Regions from separate parts of the Thalassiella azotivora genome, predicted to be linked through region 4. Evidence: predicted binding sites of a transcription regulator. Region 4 holds the regulator's gene; each other region holds the start of a gene.
The links. The regulator HrcA, encoded in region 4, represses chaperone genes, less so after heat shock. The targets are predictions, from matches to a motif close to GNTNGCACTCGGNNNNNCCGAGTGCNANC.
Positions count from the first base shown of each region.

Region 1: the regulator HrcA is predicted to act here: its motif matches at 1,280-1,308, upstream of ACYVQV_RS13725 (Hsp20/alpha crystallin family protein).
Region 2: the regulator HrcA is predicted to act here: its motif matches at 1,026-1,054, upstream of groL (chaperonin GroEL).
Region 3: the regulator HrcA is predicted to act here: its motif matches at 2,815-2,843, upstream of groES (co-chaperone GroES).

Region 1 covers NZ_BAAGTX010000019.1:26,502-30,664, forward strand. Annotated here, with positions in the region: gene ACYVQV_RS13710 (TetR family transcriptional regulator) at 1-22, opposite strand, end outside; partial or broken gene ACYVQV_RS13715 (oxidoreductase) at 117-901, shown strand; gene ACYVQV_RS13720 (MerR family transcriptional regulator) at 949-1,257, opposite strand; gene ACYVQV_RS13725 (Hsp20/alpha crystallin family protein) at 1,446-1,868, shown strand; gene ACYVQV_RS13730 (DnaJ domain-containing protein) at 1,966-2,253, shown strand; gene ACYVQV_RS13735 (sucrase ferredoxin) at 2,318-3,850, shown strand; gene yczE (membrane protein YczE) at 3,874-4,163, opposite strand, start outside.
Region 2 covers NZ_BAAGTX010000017.1:66,777-70,939, reverse strand. Annotated here, with positions in the region: gene groL (chaperonin GroEL) at 1-872, opposite strand, end outside; gene ACYVQV_RS12935 (cold-shock protein) at 1,183-1,386, opposite strand; gene ACYVQV_RS12930 (eCIS core domain-containing protein) at 1,624-2,148, shown strand; gene ACYVQV_RS12925 (LytR C-terminal domain-containing protein) at 2,123-2,716, opposite strand; gene ACYVQV_RS12920 (DUF3263 domain-containing protein) at 2,753-3,040, opposite strand; gene ACYVQV_RS12915 (uracil-DNA glycosylase) at 3,205-3,882, shown strand; gene ACYVQV_RS12910 (amidohydrolase) at 4,108-4,163, opposite strand, start outside.
Region 3 covers NZ_BAAGTX010000011.1:5,467-9,629, reverse strand. Annotated here, with positions in the region: gene ACYVQV_RS08900 (helix-turn-helix domain-containing protein) at 1-201, shown strand, start outside; gene ACYVQV_RS08895 (MFS transporter) at 257-1,543, shown strand; gene ACYVQV_RS08890 (class I SAM-dependent methyltransferase) at 1,536-2,723, opposite strand; gene groES (co-chaperone GroES) at 2,991-3,287, shown strand; gene groL (chaperonin GroEL) at 3,461-4,163, shown strand, end outside.
Region 4 covers NZ_BAAGTX010000003.1:154,225-158,387, forward strand. Annotated here, with positions in the region: gene dnaJ (molecular chaperone DnaJ) at 1-941, opposite strand, end outside; gene hrcA (heat-inducible transcriptional repressor HrcA) at 1,051-2,070, opposite strand; gene ACYVQV_RS03500 (DUF3097 domain-containing protein) at 2,302-3,192, shown strand; gene ACYVQV_RS03505 (DUF4870 domain-containing protein) at 3,316-3,945, shown strand.

The DNA.
Region 1 (4,163 bases), on a different contig from region 4:
GCTGGAAGCCCGGGGTCGTCACACGGCGAGCCTAACAGGACGGTGTCGCTTTACATGCTGAGCTCCCGGCCCTACGCTCCCGAGATAACAGATCACTGTCCTCTTGAGGAGAAGCCATGACCGCACCCCCCGTCGCCCTCGTCACCGGCGCCTCGTCGGGCATCGGCGAGCAGACCGCCGTCCAGCTGCAGGACAAGGGGTTCACGGTCGTCGCCGCGGCCCGGCGCGTCGACCGCATGCAGCCCCTCGCCGCCCTCGGCGTGGACGTCAGGCGACTCGACGTCACCGACGACGCGTCGATGACCGCCTGCGTCCAGGGCGTGCTCGCCGAGCACGGACGGGTCGACGTCCTCGTGAACAACGCGGGCTACGGTTCGTACGGCGCCCTCGAGGACGTGCCGATGGACGAGGCCCGCCGCCAGCTGGAGGTGAACGTCGTCGGCCTCGCGCGGCTGACCCAGCTCGTCCTGCCGGGGATGCGCGAGCGCCGCCAGGGCCGGGTGGTCAACGTGTCGTCCGTCGGCGGGCGCATCTACGAGCCGCTGGGCGCCTGGTACCACGCCACCAAGTTCGCCGTGGAGGGACTCAGCGACAGCCTCCGGGTCGAGCTCGCGCCGCACGGTGTCCGATCGCCCGCCAGGGGATGCTCGACCGGTCGGCCGGTTCGGCCTACGCCGACCAGGCCCGCGCCGTCGCCGCGGTGCTGGAGCGCGTCGACAGCAGCCCGGTCACGGCGGCCAGGCCCGAGGCTGTGGCGCGCACGATCGTGCGCGCGGCGACCACACCCCGCCCCCGCCCCCGCTACGCCGCCGGCAGGGGCGCCGGGACCATCCTGCGGACGCGCCACCTGCTGCCCGACCGCGCCTTCGACGCACTCGTCCGCCGCGTCTACGGGCCATGAGGCGGTTCGCCCCCGCGCGACGTCGGCAGGCCACCCCCGTCCGACCGTCACCCACCCGCACGACCCGACCTGGGCCGCCCGTCACGCAGCCGGCGGTTCTCCTCCTCGAGGTCGAGCACCATCGCCACTCCGGCGAGGTTGAGGCCCTCGGCGAGCAGCACGGTGATGCGGCGCACCCGGACGACGTCGTTCTCGCTGTAGCGCCGGGTGCCGCCCGCGGTGCGCTGCGGGTCGAGCAGACCCCTGCGCTCGTACGCACGGAGGTTCTGGACGCCGGTGCCGGCGAGCTCGGCGGCCACGCCGATGCCGTAGACCGCGGCGTCGTCGTCCCGGCCGGACGGTCGCGCCTCCGCCACCCCGCACCTCCGTGGTCGTCGAGTTAGCACTCTCCATCGGAGAGTGCTTGCACGGCCGCCTGGCCGGTGCTATAAGAAATGTGTACCAGCCAGCATAGATCGACCGAGGCTCGTCGAGGTTGCGGGCGGGCGCAGGTCCTGGCTGGGAGTGCGCGACGCATGACCCGTGTACTCAGGAGGTGTTCACCGTGTTGATGCGCACCGACCCGTTCCGCGAGCTCGACAGGCTCACCCAGCAGGTGCTCGGCACCACCAACCGCCCGGCCGTCATGCCCATGGACGCCTGGCGCGACGACCACTCGCTCGTCGTCACGTTCGACCTGCCCGGGGTCTCCCCCGACGCCATCGAGCTGGACGTCGAGCGCAACGTGCTGACCGTCAAGGCCGAGCGCAAGGCCTCGGCGGGCGACCGCGAGATGGTCGTCAACGAGCGGCCGACCGGCGTCTTCAGCCGGCAGCTCTTCCTCGGCGACACCCTGGACGTCGACCGCGTCGAGGCCTCGTACGAGGCGGGCGTCCTGCGGCTGACGATCCCGATCGCCGAGCAGGCGAAGCCGCGGAAGATCGAGATCAAGGCGCCGACCGAGGGTCGGCAGGCCCTCTCCGGCTGACCACCGGACCCGGTCCGACCAGCCGGTGACCCGCTCGGCCGGCCGGCGTCCCCCCGGGGCGCCGGCCGGCCCGTGCCCGTAGCGAACGGAGGGCGACGTGGTCCCGCGCGCACCGCACGAGGTGCTCGGCGTGCCCGAGGACGCCTCCCGCGAGCAGGTCCGGCGCGCCTACCTGCACCACCTGCGAAGCCACCACCCCGACAGCAGCACCCGGCCGGGACCGACCGAGGATCTGGACGAGGTCCGGGCCGCCTACCGGCGGCTGCTCGAGGCCCTGGCCGGCCGAGGCCCGACGCCGTCCCCGGCCCGCCACGGCGACCGGCCGTCCCGCCCGACCGAGGAGCCGCTGCTGCGCGTCGGCCCCGTCGTCCACCACCGGCCCTGACGGCAGCAACGCCAGCACCTCGCCCGCTGCCGGACGGCTGATGGGGCATGGGTAGCGTCGCGGCGTGACCAGCACCCGGGACGATGCCTGCTCGCGGGTCTCGCTGGACCTCGGCGAGCCGCTGGCCGGCAGCGCCGCCCCCGCCGGTGGGTACGTGCTGCTCGAGCACGGCGGCCCCTGGCAGGCGCGGGCCGTGGAGGGACTGGGCGCGCACGGGCAGGACCTGGTCGACCGGCTCAAACCGGCCGGCGTGACCCCGCTGCTCGTCCGGCGGCACCGCGCGACCCCCGGGCCGGCCGGCCGCCCGCGCGTCGGGCTGGTCGCCGTGACGGCGACCGGGGGCGCCGGCGCCTGGATGCGGGTCGACAGGCTGGACGACGTGACCCGCTGGGACGTACCCGCCCTGCTCGACGACCTGCGCGACGGGCGCCTGCCGGACGGCGCGACCGCCATGGGCACCACCTACCTGGTCTGCACCAACGGCCGTCGCGACGTGTGCTGCGCCGAGCTCGGCCGCCCGCTGGCCGCCGTCCTCACCGGCCTGGCCCCGGACGACACGTGGGAGGTCACGCACCTCGGTGGCCACCGGTTCGCGGCGACCGCCCTGGTCGTGCCTGACGGCCTGGCGTACGGCCGGCTCGTCCCGGACGACGCCCTCGACGTCGTCACCGCCCACGCGCAGGGCCGGCTCCTCGTCGAGCACCTGCGCGGGCGCGCCGCGCTCGCCCCCGCCGGGCAGGTCGCCGAGGTCGCCCTGCGCCGTGCCCTGCACGACCGGCACCCGACCCCTGACCAGCGGGACGCAGTCCGGCTCACCGCGACCTGCACGCACGACGTACCCGACGGCGGGGGCACGGCCGAGGGGACCCGGACGCAGACGCACTGGGCCGTCGGCGACCGCACCTGGCGGGTCGTCGTCGACACCGTCCCCGGCTCCGGTGCGCCGCGCCCGGCGTCCTGCGGCGCCGAGGCCGCCCCGGAGCCCGCCCGGCACGTCGTCGTCGAGGTCACCGACGTCGAGGACGCCGGGCGCGGCGCCGCGGGCTGGGACGACGCGCACGCCGCCTCGGTGGCCGACACCGCCCCGAACCCCCTCGTCGTGGCGGAGGTGGAGGACCTGCCGGCGGGCAGCGCGCTGGACGTGGCCTGCGGGCTGGGCCGCCACGCCCGCTGGCTCGCCGCCCGCGGGTGGCGCGTCACGGGGACGGACTTCTCCCGCACCGGCCTCGCGCGCGCCGCCGACCTCGCCCGCGACGAGGGCCTGGACGTCGACTGGCTGCTCGGCGACGTGAGGTCCCTGGACCTGCCGGAGCACGACCTCGTCGTGCTCGCGTTCGCGCACGTGCCCGACGTCGCCCGGCGTGCCCTCCGGTGGCTGCGGCCCGGTGGGCGGCTGGTGCTCGTGGGGCACGCGCTGCGCAACCTCGCCGAGGGCGTCGGCGGGCCGCAGGACCCGCGCCTGCTGCACGACCCGACCGCACTGCGCCGGGACTGCGAGGACGCCGACCTGGAGGTGCTGCGGTGCGAGGAGGTCGAGCGGCAGACCGGGGACGGCGTGGCCGTGGACGCCGTCCTCGTCGCTCGCCGTCCGGCCTGACGCGACGTCAGCCCGGCGCGACGTCAGCCCGGCGCGACGGCCGGCGGAGCGGCGCCCGGTTCGTCGCCGCGGCGCGGCGACCGGCCCAGCGGCACCTCGAACCGCGGCAGCAGCTCGTGCACGAGCGGGCCGATCGCCAGGGCGAACAGCACCGTGCCCGCGCCGAAGGTGCCACCGAGCGCCCACCCGACGATGACGACGACGACCTCGATCCCCGTGCGCACCAACCGGACCGACCCACCGGTGCGGGCCACCAACCCCGTCATCAGCCCGTCCCGCGGGCCCGGGCCGAACCGCGCCCCGATGTACGCGG
Region 2 (4,163 bases), on a different contig from region 4:
GCCATGTCCTGCAGCATCGCCTTGCGGCGGTCGCCGAAGCCGGGGGCCTTGACGGCGGCCGACTTGAAGATGCCGCGGATCTTGTTGACGACGAGCGTGGCCATGGCCTCGCCCTCGACGTCCTCGGAGATGATCAGCAGCGGCTTGCCGGACTGGGTGACCTTCTCCAGCAGCGGCAGCAGGTCCTTGATCGAGGAGATCTTGGACTCGGCGAAGAGGATGTACGGGTCCTCGAGGACGGCCTCCATGCGCTCGGCGTCCGTGACGAAGTACGGCGAGGAGTAGCCCTTGTCGAAGCGCATGCCCTCGGTGAGCTCGAGCTCGAGCCCGAAGGTGTTGCTCTCCTCGACGGTGATGACGCCTTCCTTGCCGACCTTGTCCATCGCCTCGGCGATCAGCTCGCCGATGGACGCGTCACCGGCGGAGATGCCGGCGGTCTGCGCGATCTGCTCCTTGGTCTCGACCTCCTTGGCGGAGGAGAGCAGCTGGCCCGAGACGGCCTCGACGGCCTGCTCGATGCCGCGCTTGAGCGCCATCGGGTTCGCACCCGCGGCCACGTTGCGCAGACCCTCGCGGACCATCGCCTGGGCGAGCACGGTGGCGGTGGTGGTGCCGTCGCCAGCGACGTCGTCCGTCTTCTTGGCGACCTCCTTGACGAGCTCGGCGCCGATCTTCTCGTAGGGGTCCTCGAGCTCGATCTCCTTGGCGATGCTCACACCATCGTTGGTGATGGTGGGGGCGCCCCACTTCTTCTCGAGGACGACGTTGCGGCCCTTCGGACCGAGGGTGACCTTGACGGCGTCCGCGAGCTGGTTCATACCGCGCTCGAGACCGCGCCGGGCCTCCTCGTTGAAGGAGATGATCTTGGCCATGCGGGTGGTTCCTCCCGGTGACGGGTGGTGGCTGTCGGGGTCAGCCCAGCGCCCGCGACGGACGGGACGGCGACCGGGCGACCCTTGCGCGCCCGGCACCGGCCCTCGCCGGCCGACCTTTGGCACTCTCCACAGGGGAGTGCCAGGTCAATGATTAGCACTCGGGAGTGGCGAGTGCAAGCGAGAGCGCCGCCGGCCGGAGCCGACGGCGCTCTCGCCGCGCTGCCACCGACACCGGTGGCCGCCTCGGCGACGGGTCGGGGGGCGACCCGTCGCCGGTCGTCTGCTGGTCAGGCCGACCAGCCCGTGGTCACAGGGCGCGGACCGACTCGGCCTGGGGGCCCTTCTGACCCTGGCCGACCTCGAACTCGACCTGCTGCCCCTCGTCGAGCGAGCGGTAGCCGTCCGCCTGGATCGCGGACCAGTGGACGAACACGTCCGGACCACCGCCGTCGACGGTGATGAAGCCGTAGCCCTTCTCGGCGTTGAACCACTTGACGGTTCCCTGAGCCATTCCCACTCCTGTGTCACTTGCTGCGGTGCGGCCCTGCGACGGACCGGGTCTCACGCTCGCGTGGTCCGCGATGGTCCAACGTGCGGGCCTTCCGTGCAGGTGGTGCAGGTAGGACGTGCTCATCGAACTGTTCGACCGCGCGCCACCCTAGCGGGCGATCATGCTGGTGGCGAGGGTCGTTGAGCACGCGACGACACGACGGGGTGACGCGCAGTCACCGGGTGGAGGAGGGCGCCGATGGGCACCGACCGCAGGCCGTCTCACCGGCCGGCGCACCCCTCGACCGGACCGTCACCGCGCCTCGTCCGGTGGCGCTCGACGGTCAACCTGCTCACCGGGGCGACCGCCGGCGGCCTGCTCCTGGCCCGCCTCGGCCGCGCCCGCGTCGAGCCCGGACCGGACGGGCTGCTGCTCGCCTGCGAGTACGCGGCCCGCTTCCCCGCTCCGCGCGCCCGCGCCGTGACCGTCGGGGACGTCGTCCTGCTCCGGATGGACGTCGGGTCGGCTCGCTCGCGCCCGAGGCTGCTCGCCCACGAGCGACGCCACGCGGCCCAGTGGGCGTGCTGGCTGGGACCGGTCGGGTTCCTGCCCGCCTACGGCCTGGCCAGCCTGTGGTCGGTGCTGCGCGTCGGGGACGCCGCGCGGGCCAACCCGTTCGAGGTGCGGGCCGGGCTCGCCGACGGCGGGTACCGGACGGAGGGCGGGACCCCACCGCCGCGGCGCCGTCCCCGGGTGGTCAGTCGAAGTCCGCGCCGAGGATGACCGACAGGTCGTCCTCGAGGTTCGGGTCCAGCGTGGTCAGCGCGCCGCCGAGGTCCTCGGCGATCGCGGCGGCGGTGGCCTCGAGCCCGGGGTCGTTGTAGAAGACGGTCGTGTCCATCTCGCCGGCGCGGTAGTTGTCGGTCCCCGAGACCGTCCAGCCGGCGTCCTCGAGCGCCTGCGCCCCGCGGGCGGCCAGCCCCCCGACCGTGGTGCTGTTGAGCACCCGGAACGTGACGTCGCGGTCGACCGTGGCGGTCGGCGTGGGCTCGACCGTGGGCTCAGGGGCGACGGTCCCGGGGTCCGTCCCCGGCGCGGGCTCGGTGGCGGGGTCCTGCGGTGCCGGTGCGACCGTCTCGTCACCCGCCGGGGCCGAGATCGCCGACTCGACCCGGCCGTCGCCGAGCAGGGTGGAGAAGCCCCAGGCCACCCCGCCGACGACCGCGAGCACGGCGACGACGGGCAGCGCGGCCAGCACCGGGCTCGGCCGACCGCGGTGCGCGCCGCGACGAGCGGGCGGGCCCTGGACGCGGTCGAACTCGTCGGGCGGGTAGGTGCGGCGTTCGGTCACGCCCGGCAGGGTACGGGTCCGCGCAAGGGGCGCGGGTCAGACCTGGACGCCGAGGCGGCGGGCCGAGCGCGCCCGCTGCCGGGTGGCGCGCATCCGGCGCAGGCGCTTGACGAGCATCGGGTCGTACGCCAGGGCCTCGGGCGAGTCGAGCAGGCTGTTGAGCACCTGGTAGTACCGCGTCGCCGACATGTCGAAGAGCTCGCGGATGGCCTGCTCCTTCGAGCCGGCGTACTTCCACCACTGGCGCTCGAAGGCGAGGATCTCCTGGTCCCTGGTGGACAGCTGCGTGTCGACCTGCACCTGCTGAACCCTAGCCGCGTCCATGTGGTCCCCTCTGTCGTGCGTCGGCGACGACCGCCCCCCGGTCTCGCCGACGGCTGGCAGGGCCACTGTACGGGCCGAACGACAGCGGTGTCATTCGCCCGCCCGGCGGTTCCCCGGGTCCTGCGTCGCGGGCCCTGCGGCCCGGCGCAGTAAGGTCGCCGCCCGTGACGCGCCGTCCCCTGCACGAGCTGGTCGGCCCCGGGTGGGCGCAGGCCCTGGCGCCGGTCGCGGGCACGATCGCCACCATCGGCGACGGCCTGCGCGCCGAGGTCGCCGCCGGCCACCGGTTCCTCCCGGCCGGCGACCGGGTGCTGCGAGCCTTCGAGCAGCCGCTGGACGACGTGCGGGTGCTGCTCGTGGGACAGGACCCCTACCCCACGCCCGGCCACGCGGTCGGCCTGTCCTTCTCGGTCGACCCCGCCGTGCGCCCGCTGCCGCGCAGCCTGCAGAACGTCTTCCGCGAGCTCGTCGAGGACGTCGGGGTGCCCGCCCCCAGCACGGGCGACCTGTCGCCGTGGGCGGCGCAGGGCGTCATGCTGCTGAACCGGGTGCTGACGGTGCGTCCCAGCGAGCCCGGATCGCACCGGGGGCGCGGGTGGGAGTCCGTCACCGACCAGGCGGTCCGCGCCCTGGTGGCCCGCCGCCGCCCGCTCGTCGCCGTGCTGTGGGGGCGGGACGCCCAGCAGCTGCGGCCGCTGCTGGGGTCCACGCCCGTGGTGGCCAGTGCCCACCCCAGCCCGCTGTCCGCCTCCCGGGGGTTCCTCGGCTCGCGACCGTTCAGCCAGGTCGACCGGCTGCTGCGCGAGCAGGGCGCCGACCCCGTCGACTGGCGCCTGCCCTGAGCCCGGAGGGCCCTGCCAGGCGCACCTTGGTGGAAAGGTGCGGCCGGGAGGGCCCGGCCAGGCGCACCTTGGTGGAAAGGTGCGGCCGGGAGGGCCCGGCCAGGCGCACCTCGGTGGAAAGGTGCGGCCCGGCAGGCCCGGCCAGGCGCACCTCGGTGGAAAGGTGCGGCCCGGCGGGCCCGGCCAGGCGCACGCCGGTGGAAAGGTGCGCCCGGGAGCGCGCGGTCAGCGGCCGCGGGCCGCGTACGGGTCGGTGACGACGCCCTCGCCGGCCTCGTCGT
Region 3 (4,163 bases), on a different contig from region 4:
CGCATGCGCCCCGAGGAGATGGCGGCCCTGCGCGACGAGGTGGACGCCGTCGTCACCGCCTGGAGCCGGCGGCTGCGCGGCCGCGAGGCCCCCGACCTGGTCGACGTCGAGCTGCAGGTCAACCTCTTCCCGGTCGCGGACCCCGACGGCGACGTGCCCGGGGCGCCCCCAGCGGCGACCGACCCGGGACGCACTTCGTGAGCAGCCCCGTGAGCAGCCCCGTGAGCAGCCCCGTGAGCAGCCCCGTGATCGCACCGTGACCACGTCCGTGCAGGCGCCCGGCCGGACGGCCGGTGAGCCGGTCGCCGCCCACGGCGGCGACCGCGCGTCGTTCCGCAGGCTGTGGGCGGCCGCCGGCCTGGCGAACCTCGGGGACGGCATGGGGCTGGTCGCCGTCCCGCTGCTGGCGGCGACGCTGACCCGCGACCCGGTGCTCGTCGGCGCGCTGACCGCCGCGGTGTACCTGCCCTACCTGCTGCTCGCCGTCCCGGCCGGTGTGCTCGTGGACCGGGTCGAGCGCCGGACGGCGATGCTCGCGGCCAACGGCGTGCGCGCCGCCGCCCTCGTGGCCGTGTGCGCCGGCCTGGCCGCCGAGGTGCTCACGCTCGGTTGGGTGTTCGCCCTCGTGCTGGTCCTCGGTGCCGCCGAGTGCGGCTACGACGCCGCGGCGGAGGGAGCCGTGCCCCGGCTCGTGCCCGCCGACGCCCTCGCCGGGGCCAACGCCCGGCTCCAGGGCACGGTCCAGGTGGCCAACAGCTTCCTCGGCGCGCCCGCGGGGGCGGCGCTGTTCGCCGTCGCCGCGGTGGCGCCGTTCGGTCTGCAGGCGGTCCTCGTCGTCGCGGCGTCGGTGCTCGTGACCCGCCTGCCCCGGCTGTCGCCCGGACGCCGAGAACCCCGCGAGGACCGGGCCGGCCGGTCGACCCTGGCCGCGGACGCCCGCGAGGGGCTGGGGTGGCTCCGGCGCCACCGGGGTCTGCGCGCCCTGGCCGCGGTGTCGGCCGTGGCGGCGCTGGCGAACACGCTGGCCCAGGCCACGCTCGTGCTCTTCCTGCTCGAGGAGCTGCGCGTGCCGCCCGCGGCGTTCGGTGCGGTGACCGCCGTCGCGGCGGCCGGCGCCGTCGCCGGTGCCGTGCTCGCCCCGGGCCTGGGACGCCGCTGCGGCCGGGCGCCGGTGATGGTGCTGTCCGTGGCCGTCCAGGCGGTGACGGTCGCCCTCGTGGGCCTGGCGCGCGACGTCGCCGTCGTCGCCGTCGCGTTCGCCCTGTTCGCGTCGGCCGTCGCCGTGTGGAACGTGCACAGCGTCTCGCTGCGTCAGCACGTGGTCCCGGCGCGGCTCTACGGGCGGGTCCACGGCGTGTGGCGGACGGCGGTCTGGGGGGCGCTGCCGGTGGGTGCCTGGCTCGGCGGCGTGGTCGCCGCGCAGTGGGGTCTGCGTGCGCCCTGGCTGGTGGGCGCCGGGATCTACCTGCTGGTCCTGCCCGCCACCGTCGCCGCCCTGCGCCGGGTCGCCGCGGGAGGTGGCGTCACGCGCGCCGTCAGCTGACCGGCCGGCAGACCAGGACCGACTGCGCACCCGCGACCCTGGTGAGCACGATCGTCGCCTCCTGGTCCCCGGACAGGCGCAGCTGGCGGCGCAGCTGCTCGGGCTCGACCGCCGTCCCGCGCTTCTTGATGGTCAGCCGCCCCACCCGCCGGTCCCGGAGGTAGGTGCGCAGCGACTTCAGGCCGAAGGGCAGGACGTCCTCGACGGCGTACGCGGTCGCCAGCGGCGTGCGCGCCAGCCGGTCCGCCGTGACGTACGCGATCGAGCGGTCCACGAGCCGGCCGGAGACGGTCGACGCGACCTGACCCACCAGTCCCGCGCGGATCACCGCCCCGTCCGGCTCGTAGAGGTAGCTGCCGACGGCACCGACCTCGGGTCGGGACAGGCCGACGTCGTCCACGGTGGCGGCACCGCCGTCGGGCCCGGTGGTCAGGACCAGCGCACTGCGCCGGACGCCGTCGCGGGCCAGCAGCCCGAACCACAGCCCGGCCTCCACGACGTCCCCGTCGACGGACACCCACTGCGCCTCGGCGTCGTCGGGCACCAGGGCGTGGCCGATCCCGGGGGCGACCTTCGCGCCGACCGCCGGCAGCCGGCTCGCGAGGTCGGTGACGAACGACAGCGGCGGCTGGGCCTGCCGGGGGTCGAGGACCCGGCGCCCGGACGACGTGCGGCGGGCCGGGTCCAGGAAGGCGCCACCGACCCCGTCGAGGTCGGTCGTCGTGGCGTCCTCGTGCCGGACGGCGGCGTGCGGCCAGTGCCGCAGGTTGACCGTCGCCACCGAGGCGGTCGCCTCGTCGCGCTCGACCGCGAGGACCTCGACGTCCAGGCCGGCCAGCGCCATCGCGTCGCCGCCGATGCCGCAGCCCAGGTCGGCGACCCGCTGCACGCCCGCGGCGGTGAACCGCTGCGCGTGGCGGGCGGCGACCTCCAGCCGGGTCGCCTGCTCCAGACCCTCCGCCGTGAACAGCATGCCGTCGGCGAACGGCCCGAACTTCGCCCGCCCCCGGGCGCGCAGCCGCGACTGGGTCAGGGCGGCGGCCACGAGCGCCGGGTCGAGGCCGTCGTCGCGCAGCCGCTGGCCGAGCGCCATCGCCTGCTGCTCCTCGTAGGGGGGCAGCGCCTCGAGCAGGGCCCACCCCTCGGGGGTCAGCAGGGCCGACAGGCCGGTCGCGTCCACCGTCCGATCCTGCCAGGCGCCCTGCGGGCGCCGCCGCGGCGGGCGGGCCCGGGGGACGGGCCGGCGGTCCGCTGCCCGACCGGACGACACCGCTGGCACTCGGCTTGCGCGAGTGCTAACGCCGGTCCTAGAGTCGCGTTGGCACTCTCCCCGTGAGGGTGCCAACGCCCGGGCCGTGCCGCACGGCACCGCGACGACGTGCGGCGCACCTCCGGGCCGACAGTCCCACACCACTGAACCTGCGAACTGCGAAGGGGAGGTCCGCACGTGTCGGTCTCCATCAAGCCGCTCGAGGACCGGATCGTCGTCAAGGCCCTCGAGGCCGAGCAGACGACCGCCTCCGGCCTGGTCATCCCGGACACCGCGAAGGAGAAGCCCCAGGAGGGCGAGGTCCTCGCGATCGGTCCGGGCCGTATCGACGACAACGGCCAGCGCGTCCCGCTGGACGTGCAGGTCGGCGACAAGGTCATCTACAGCAAGTACGGCGGCACCGAGGTCAAGTACGGCGGCGAGGAGCTGCTGATCCTGTCGGCCCGCGACGTGCTGGCCGTCGTCACCAAGTGACGCGGCGTCCCTGACACGCGCACGCCCCGGCGTCCGGCCCCGCCGGAACGCCGGGGCGTGCGTGCTGGGGCCCGCGACGACCGACCGGCACGACCACCCCGCGTGCGCTCCCCGCACGCCCTGCACGCACCCGCCGGCGCAACCGCCCGGTGCGTCCGAACCGGAGGATCACCATGCCCAAGACCCTGGAGTTCGACGACTCCGCACGGCGCTCCCTGGAGCGCGGTGTCGACGCGCTCGCCAACGCCGTCAAGGTGACGCTCGGCCCCAAGGGCCGCAACGTCGTCCTCGACAAGAAGTGGGGCGCCCCCACCATCACCAACGACGGTGTCACCATCGCCCGCGAGGTCGAGCTGGAGGACCCGTACGAGAACCTCGGCGCCCAGCTCGCCAAGGAGGTCGCGACCAAGACGAACGACGTCGCGGGTGACGGCACCACGACCGCGACCGTGCTGGCGCAGGCGCTGGTGCACGAGGGCCTGCGCAACGTCGCCGCCGGCGCCTCGCCCGCGGGCCTGAACCGCGGCATCAACACGGCCGTCGAGGCGCTCTCCGACGCGCTGCTCGAGGCCGCCCGCGAGGTCGACGGCAAGGACGACATCGCCCACGTGGCCGCGCTATCCGCGCAGGACCGCACGATCGGCGAGCTCATCGCCGAGGCGTTCGACAAGGTCGGCAAGGACGGCGTCATCACGGTCGAGGAGTCCTCCTCGACCGCGATGGAGCTCGACTTCACCGAGGGCCTGCAGTTCGACAAGGGCTACATCTCGCCGTACTTCGTCACCGACGCCGAGCGGATGGAGGCCGTCCTCGAGGACACCCACGTCCTGGTCCACCAGGGCAAGATCTCCGCCGTCGCCGACCTGCTGCCGCTGC
Region 4 (4,163 bases):
CGGCCGCCGGCGCGCAGGTGCTCCACGCCCATGCTGCGCAGGGTGTGCACCTCGCCGGGCTGGGTGCCGGGACGCAGGTCGATCTTCTCGACGCCGTCCAGGGTGGTCAGCTCGACGGTCGCCCCGAGCGCTGCGGTCGTCATCGGCACGACCAGGGTGCAGTGCAGGTCGTCGCCGCGCCGGGTGAAGGTCTCGTCGGGCTTCTCCACGATCTCGACGAAGAGGTCGCCGGGCGGGCCGCCACCGGGACCGACCTCGCCCTGGCCGGCGAGCTGGATCCGGGTGCCGGTGTCCACGCCCGCGGGCACCTTGATCCGCAGGGTGCGGCGGGTGCGCACCCGGCCCTCGCCGGAGCACTCCAGGCACGGCTCGGGGATGACCGTGCCGTAGCCGCCGCACGCGGGGCACGCGGACGTCGTCATCACCTGGCCGAGCAGCGAGCGCGCCATCCGCTGCACCTGCCCGCGGCCGTGGCAGACCTCGCACTCGCGCGGCGACGTCCCCGGCCGGCAGCAGGTGCCCTGGCACGTCTGGCACAGCACCGCCGTGTCGACCTGCACCTCGCGCTCGGAGCCGAAGACGGCCTCGCGCAGGTCGACCTCCAGCCGGATCAGCGCGTTCTGGCCGGGACGCTGCCGGGACGCCGGCCCGCGGGCGCCGGCCTGGCCGAAGATCGTCTCGAAGATGTCGCTGAACCCGAACCCCGGTCCGAACCCGGCCCCGGGTCCGGTCGCGGCGTCCCCGCCCATGTCGTACGCCCGGCGCTTCTCGGGGCTGGAGAGCACCTCGTAGGCGCGGGAGACGTCCTTGAACCGGTCCGCGGCCTCGGGGCCGGGGTTGACGTCGGGGTGCAGCTGGCGGGCGAGCCGGCGGTAGGCCTTCTTGATGTCCTCGGGCGAGGCGTCCCGGCTGACGCCGAGCACCTCGTAGTGGTCGCTCACGGGTGGGGTCGCTCCCTAGGGTCTCGGGCGCTGGTCGGGCGGCGGGTGCACCGCCGGTCGGTGGCAGGTCGGGGCAACGGCGGGCGCTGCCGCGCGGACGGCGGCGGGCTCACCCGGCGATGATCCGCGACACGTAGCGGGCCACGGCGCGGACGGCGGCCATCGTCGTCGGGTAGTCCATCCGGGTCGGGCCGAGGACCCCGAGGCGGGCCACGGCGTCACCGCCCGTGCCGTAGGCGCTGGACACCAGGGACGTGCCGAGCAGGCCCTCGTGGTCGTTCTCGTGGCCGATCCGCACGGACACCCCGCTGGTCGGGTCGTCGGCCATCTCGGACAGCAGCCGCAGCAGGACGACCTGCTCCTCGATGGCCTCCAGCACCGGCGACAGCGAGGTGAAGTCGGTGCCCGCGCGCGCCAGGTTCGCGGTGCCGGCCAGCACCACCCGGTCCTCGCGCTCGGCGGACAGGGAGTCCTCGACGGCCGCGAGGACGGCGCGCACGAGGTCGCGGTCCTCGGGCCGGAACGCCTCGGGCACCGCCTCGAGGCGGCCGGGGACGGCGCTCATCGGCTGCCCGGCCGCGACGTCGTTGAGGCGCGCCCGCAGCTCGCCGACGACCTGCTCGGGGACGGGCACGCCGATGTCGACCATCCGCTGCTCGACCCGGCCGGTGTCGGTGATGAGGACGACGAGCAGGCGCGTCCCGCCGAGCGGCACGAGCTCGACGTGGCGCACGGTGGACCGGCTCAGTGACGGGTACTGGACGACGGCGACCTGGTGGGTGAGCCGGGCGAGCGCGCGCACGGTGCGCTCGAGCACGTCGTCCAGGTCGACGGGGTCGGAGATGAGGGTCTGGATGGCGCGCCGCTCTGCGGCGCTGAGCGGCTTGACGCTGGCCAGCCGGTCGACGAACAGGCGGTAGCCCTTGTCGGTGGGGACCCGCCCGGCGCTGGTGTGCGGCTGGGCGATGTACCCCTCCTCCTCCAGCGCGGCCATGTCGTTGCGGATGGTGGCCGGCGAGACGCCGAGGTTGTGGCGCTCGACGAGCACCTTGGAGCCGACGGGCTCCCGGGTCTCCACGTAGTCCTCGACGATGGCCCGCAGCACCGACAGCCTGCGCTCGTCACTCACCCGCTCCACCTCCTCGGTCGCTCGTCCCGCCTGCCCGACGTCCGGTCCCGCCGCCCTGCCCGTCGTCCGGGGCGGCCCGGCCGGGACCGGCGCGCCGTGGGCGTCGTCGTCCCCGCGCCCGGCGGGCCCAGGCTGGCACTCTGGCGCTCGGAGTGCCAAGTCTACGCGCTGCCCCGCGGTTCGTCGTCGTGTCGACCCCGGCGGGCGGGCACGCGCCCCTACCCTGCCCCGGTGACGACGCCCGCTCCCCGCCCCGGGGCCCAGACCGACGACCGCTACGGCAGCGACGTGCTGGCCGGGGGGCCGCCGCGCCGCCGGGAGCTGCCGGAGGTGCCCGCCGACCGCGACCTCGTCGTGGAGGACGCGGAGACCGGGTGGTGCGGTGCCGTCGTCAGGGTGGAGAAGAGCGGCGGGGTGCACGTCGTGGCGCTGGAGGACCGCCGCGGTCGCACCCGCTCCTTCCCCCTGGGACCCGGCTTCCTGCTGGAGGGGTCGCCCGTCCGCCTGGTGCCGCCGCGGGCCGCGGCGGCACCCACGCGTCCCGCGCGCACGGCCTCCGGGTCGACGGCCGTGCACGGCGCGCGCGCCCGGGTCGCGCGCGGGTCGCGGATCTGGGTCGAGGGCCGGCACGACGCCGAGCTGGTCGAGAAGGTGTGGGGCGACGACCTGCGGATCGAGGGCGTCGTGGTGGAGCCGCTGGACGGCGTCGACGACCTGGCCGCGGAGGTCGCCCGGTTCGCGCCCGGACCGGGCCGCCGGCTGGGTGTGCTGGTGGACCACCTGGTCGACGGCAGCAAGGAGGCACGGATCGCCCGCGAGGCCCTGGCGGACTCCCGCTACGCCCCGCACGTGCTGGTCGTCGGGCACCCGTACGTCGACGTCTGGCAGGCCGTCCGTCCGCAGCGCCTCGGCTGGTCGCAGTGGCCGACGATCCCCCGGGGACGGTCGTGGAAGCACGGCGTCCTGGCCGAGCTCGGTTGGGAGCACGACACCCAGGCGGACGTCGCGCGGGGGTGGAAGCGCATCCTGGGCACCGTCCGCGACTACAGCGACCTCGAGCCGGCCCTGCTCGGTCGCGTCGAGGAGCTGATCGACTTCGTCACGGCGGACCCGGGGGCCTGAACGGCGAGGCGGGGGTTGTCCCCCGGGGCATCTGGCCGGGGAACCGGGTGGGACGCCGCGTCCGTCACTCCTAGCGTGGGAGCACCGGGATCCGACCGGTCCCCGGCACCACGAGGAGAGACGATGAGCACCCCCGAGCACGAGCGTCCCGCGCAGCCCGCCGACCGTCCCGCAGCCCCCGGCGCGCCCGGGCAGGGTCCCGCGCCGGCTCAGGGCACCGGCCCCACGCCGCCCGGTGGCGCGACGCCGTCCGGTGGCCCGACGCCACCTCCGGGGCCGCCACCTGGCCCGCAGCCCGGCGGCTACCCCGGACCGTCCGGCGGCTACCCCGGACCGTCCGGTGGCTACCCCGGTGCTCCTGGTGGCTACCCCGGCGCCCACCCCGGGCCGCAGGGGCCGCCGCGACCCGACGCGATGAGCCCCGACCAGGAGCGGACGTGGGCGGTCGTGTCGCACCTGTCGGCGTTCGCCGCCGCGTACGTCGCCCTGGGGTTCCTCGGCCCGCTGGTCTGCATGCTGGTGATCGGCGACCGCTCCCCCTACGCGCGCCGGCAGGCGGTCGAGGCCCTCAACTTCAACCTGACCTGGCTGATCTACATCGTCGTATCGGCGGTGCTGCTGATCGTGCTCGTCGGGTTCGTCCTGCTGCCGCTCGTCGGCATCGCCTACCTGATCCTGGTGATCCTCGGAGCCGTCGCAGCCAACCGCGGCGAGGAGTTCCGGTACCCGCTGACGATCCGCTTCGTGAGCTGACCGGGCGCCGCCCGGACGTCGCGATCCGGGCGCGAGCCGAAACGGTCGGTGAGCGCCCGGTGACGGCGCGCCGACGGTCCAGCAGGACCGGCTGCACGCGCGTGTTCCGACTCGATGACGCTTCCCCGATACGGGCCCGCGGGCGAGCCGCGCACCGCTAGCGTGACCGCCGCACGCACACACCGCGGCACCGGGGACGCCGGTGCGCGACGACAGAG